Regions from separate parts of the Shewanella sp. 10N.286.52.A9 genome, predicted to be linked through region 2. Evidence: riboswitches for the same ligand, from Rfam matches in the RefSeq annotation. Region 2 holds a riboswitch; the other holds the start of a gene.

The links. A riboswitch is a leader RNA that binds a small molecule or an ion and turns the genes downstream of it on or off. The one in region 2 is predicted to bind thiamine pyrophosphate.
Region 1: it holds a riboswitch for thiamine pyrophosphate, as region 2 does, so the genes downstream of both, thiC (phosphomethylpyrimidine synthase ThiC) here and AB4128_RS19805 (TonB-dependent receptor) in region 2, are expected to answer to the same signal.

Annotation. Positions count from the first base shown of each region.
Region 1 covers NZ_JBFRJQ010000033.1:18,725-20,934, forward strand. The annotation lists gene AB4128_RS19400 (hypothetical protein) at 1-575, shown strand, start outside; TPP riboswitch at 772-870, shown strand; gene thiC (phosphomethylpyrimidine synthase ThiC) at 1,090-2,210, shown strand, end outside.
Region 2 covers NZ_JBFRJQ010000035.1:32,869-35,078, forward strand. The annotation lists gene AB4128_RS19805 (TonB-dependent receptor) at 1-1,070, opposite strand, end outside; TPP riboswitch at 1,145-1,256, opposite strand; gene AB4128_RS19810 (YcfL family protein) at 1,572-1,964, opposite strand; gene AB4128_RS19815 (PaaI family thioesterase) at 2,025-2,210, opposite strand, start outside.

The DNA of each region.
Region 1 (2,210 bases), on a different contig from region 2:
TGGTTAAATTAAGTGATACCGTTAAAGCGAAACCTTCACTGTTACAACAATTTGAGTCAGAACAAGCGTTTAATTGGAATAACGTTGAAAGTATGTACTTGCAAGATATTGAGCAAGTGAATAGCGATAATCATCTTTTTGACAGTGATTTGTTTTCGTCCGAATCAGGGGCAATAGGTATTGGTAGTAATGACAAGCTCGCCATTATTAATCAAGCGAGCCATGACATGTTAAAAAACTTGAATCAGCAATCGCTGGATTTATTAATCGGTAATCAAGCACGCAATGCAACATCAAAAAGTGGTGCAAGTGTGAGTGAAATGACACCGGAGATGGAAGATATTGAACTCATTATTATTGAAGATACTCGTCAAGCAACAACATTTGATCACCGTTTAGATCCGAATCGAATTATGCGTCAAGGTGATACCTGCTATCGTGTTGTTAAACTGCCTACGCAAATAAATCCTCATGCTGAAGGGTTAGGTTATGCAGAGCCCTGTGATAGTGCCAAAATGAAGAAAGCCATTTCAAAGTCAATTGAGAAAAGGTTAGCTAAAATTCGACTTCCCTAAATGATTTATTCGTTTGTTGGAGATTTATTTAAGTTATTTGCTGTCATTAATATTCATTCAACTTATATTTAAATAAGTTAATTTGAAATATATTCAATAGTTTCAGGGTTTTGTATTAACGTAATTTTCGAACATAAGGCAAATTAACTTTATATAAATTCACTTGTAATTTGTTATTTAAGCTGAGTATACTGCTGACATCTTGTCGGAGTGCCTTATGGCTGAGACCGTTTATTCGGGATCCGTTGAACCTGATCAGGTTAAAACCTGCGAAGGAAACAAGCAGTTAATTTGCTCGTTTTTTTGCTTAGCGTGTAAATGATTCGCTTCAAAATAAAGCCGTTTATGCTTTGTTTCTAGCAAATTATTTCTAATGTAAAAGCATAGAAAGTTTACGCTCAAGGAGCATTTTTGAGTAAACTTCATCAGCAAATTACAGAGTTTTTATAACTCGCTCGTCATCAACATCATTCTCCAGACAAGCAACTCTATTTAATTAATTTTGAGGTTGCTAATGTCAAATCGTCGTCAAACCCGTGAACAAGCCCAAGCGTTTATTGATACGCTAAAACCACTACAACATCCTAACTCTGAAAAAATTTATCTGACAGGCTCTCGAGATGATTTGCGAGTCGGCATGCGCCAAATTCATCAAACGGACACCATTATTGGTGGCAATGACGAGAATCCGGTTACAGAGTCAAACCCACCAATAAAAGTTTATGATTGCGCGGGGGCTTATTCAGATCCTGAAGCCAAAATTAATGTCCGTCTAGGTTTAAACAAATTTAGACAAGCATGGATTGAAGAGCGTGAAGATACTGAGCAGCTTAAAGGGGTTAGTTCTAATTTTACTCAGCAAAGATTAGCTGACGATGGGTTAGATCATTTACGTTTCGAGGCTTTAGTGTCTCCTAAACGCGCCAAAACGGGCAAGTGTGTTACACAGATGCATTATGCTCGACAGGGGATTATTACTCCTGAAATGGAATACATCGCGATTCGTGAAAACATGGCTCGGGAGCAGGTTACCTATAAGATCTTAACTCAAAAAGCTCAAGGAGAAGCCTTTGGGGCAAGTATAGGTCAGCCAATAACTGCTGAATTTGTTCGTTCAGAAGTGGCTCGTGGTAGAGCAATTATCCCGCTTAACATCAATCACCCTGAAGCTGAGCCAATGATCATTGGCCGAAATTTTTTGGTTAAAGTGAATGCTAATATTGGCAACTCAGCGGTGACCTCGTCTATTGAAGAAGAAGTAGAAAAACTTGTCTGGTCAACTCGATGGGGCGCCGATACGGTGATGGATTTATCCACTGGTCGTTATATTCATGAAACCCGTGAATGGATCATCCGTAATTCGCCTGTGCCGATTGGAACTGTACCCATTTATCAAGCGCTTGAAAAAGTTAATGGCGTTGCTGAAGATTTAACATGGGAAGTGTTTAGAGATACTTTGATTGAGCAAGCTGAGCAAGGGGTTGATTACTTTACGATTCATGCTGGGGTATTGCTTCGCTATGTGCCAATGACTGCAAAACGACTTACTGGCATTGTTTCTCGTGGTGGTTCGATCATGGCGAAGTGGTGTTTAAGCCATCATAAAGAAAGTTTTTTATACGAGCATTTTAGAGA
Region 2 (2,210 bases):
TGTTTGTCCCAAGTGTAATCATAAACACATGGTTCAGTACCAATTACAGCCCAATTCTCGTCATAAGCTGGACATTCTTTTGATGCCCAGTAATCAGGGTTAGCCCAGTCACCATCGTAATTATGATGATGGTCTGTTTGTGCGTATGAGGTCAATGAGGTTAATTCAAATGTATCGAATTGAGAGAAAATAGCTTTAAAGCCTACACCTGTGGTTTTTTGGCTGTCTACACCAGGCTTGTCAGTAATGGTTTCAAAACCATTATTGTCTAATGTCCATGCATCATAGCCATTGTCAAAATTTGCATGCAGTAAAGTTAAGTCTAATTGGACATTTTCAGCAGCATACCAGCGTAATTTTGCACGAGCGGTAAACTCATCACGGGCATTGGTATCTTCGCGCTCAAGATATGTATTATCGCGGTAGCCATTTTGTGAGTGCTGCTCAAGCGATACGCGATATAATAATTTGCCTGAATCGCTCAGTGGGCCAGAGCTAAAACCAGAAAATGTTTGTAAGTCGTCATCACCAAGTGACATTTGGGCGCCATGCTCAAACACATCCGTCGGATCGTTACTTTTTAAATATATTAAACCCGCTAATGCATTAGCACCGTATTGGGTACCTTGAGGTCCACGAAGGACTTCAACTTGTTGCATATCGTACATGCTAGAAACCATGCCGATACCCGAGAGATCGATATCATCAACAATAAAACCAACCGATGAATTAGGGGCACCTTGATATTCTTCTTGCTCACCGACACCACGAATTTGAAAATATTTAGGACGCGAGCTGCCACCAGACCAGTTAAAATTGGCGATTGAATTTAATACGTCTTCGAAATGTTGAGCACCTTCATCTTGTAATTGTTGGCTATCAATGACAGTGACACTCGATGGAACTTTTTCAAGTTCAACACCACTAAAGTCAGCGTTAACAACAATCACTTCCATTTTTTCGGCATTAGGTGCAACACGTTCAATATTTTCAGTTTGAGCGACAGCTGAAGTAGATAAAGCGGCGAGAATGGCAACCGCCAAAGGCGATTTTGATTTAAATAAAGACATAGGACCTCAAATATTCATTTTGAGATCCGGCAAGCATAGTGAATTAGTTTGTGCATCCATGACAAAAATAGCAAGTAAAGCATGCAGCCCATTCCTACGCCGGTATTAGCCGGATCAGGTTCTAAGGGTTTGTCATAAGACATCTCAGTTTACGAAAAAAAAACGCAAACACCCCTTGGCGAGGCGGATTATAAACGATTCAACTAAAGTGCGACACTATTAGTGAACACTTTTCATTAACTAAATCAATACAAGCTGGCTTCAGAAACAATTGAATGATTAATAAGAGCACAAAATGCGTGATACTAGCACGAAGGCATGTCATAAATTGTGGTATTTAAGCCATAAAAAAACACCCGATTATTGGGTGTTTTATAATGAGTTTATTTAGCGGCCAAATTGGACTCAGTGAGAAGAAAACCAACGGCTAATGAATCACTAAATCATCACCAATTATGCACAGTATGATGCACGTAACGCTCTAAACAAGTGACGTTAGGATTAATTTGAAAACGCTTTTCTTACATACACTTCAAACCGAGTAGCATTGGCATTTGGCGCTAACGCACTCACCTGCATTTGCTGCTTACCGTGTAGTTTTAATGATTTCCAACTCACGCCTTCATCTTCAATAGTAAAGTCGTTTGCATCGTACCAAGTAAATTTATACTGCAGTCTTAAATCAGTAGAAACTTTACTTAAAATCAGTGCGGAGCCTTGCAGTAAATCAGCTTGAGTGCGGACTCTGACTTGCTCAATACCAACTTCTCGGGAAAATGAATTATTGTCGACTCGAACAACACCATTAGATCCTGCTGATAATCCAGCGGTGTGATTTGCACAACCAGTCATCAACAAAAATAAGGTTACTATTACGATTGAAATCTTCATCATTTATCCTTTTAACACTGTGAATTTGAATCCCATAGGTATTAAAGCGCTTCAGTCATCTTATTATTGATCTAACAAGAAGTGCGCTCTTGCTGTCGCAACAAGCTGTTTTCTGTTTGTTTGCCAACAATTAATACTCACATTTGCAACTCTGCGACCTTGGCGAGTAATTTTACACTCTGCAAACGTATCTTGATGCAAACCTGCTCGTAAATAATCAATTGAAAAATCGATTATTTTTGGCACTTT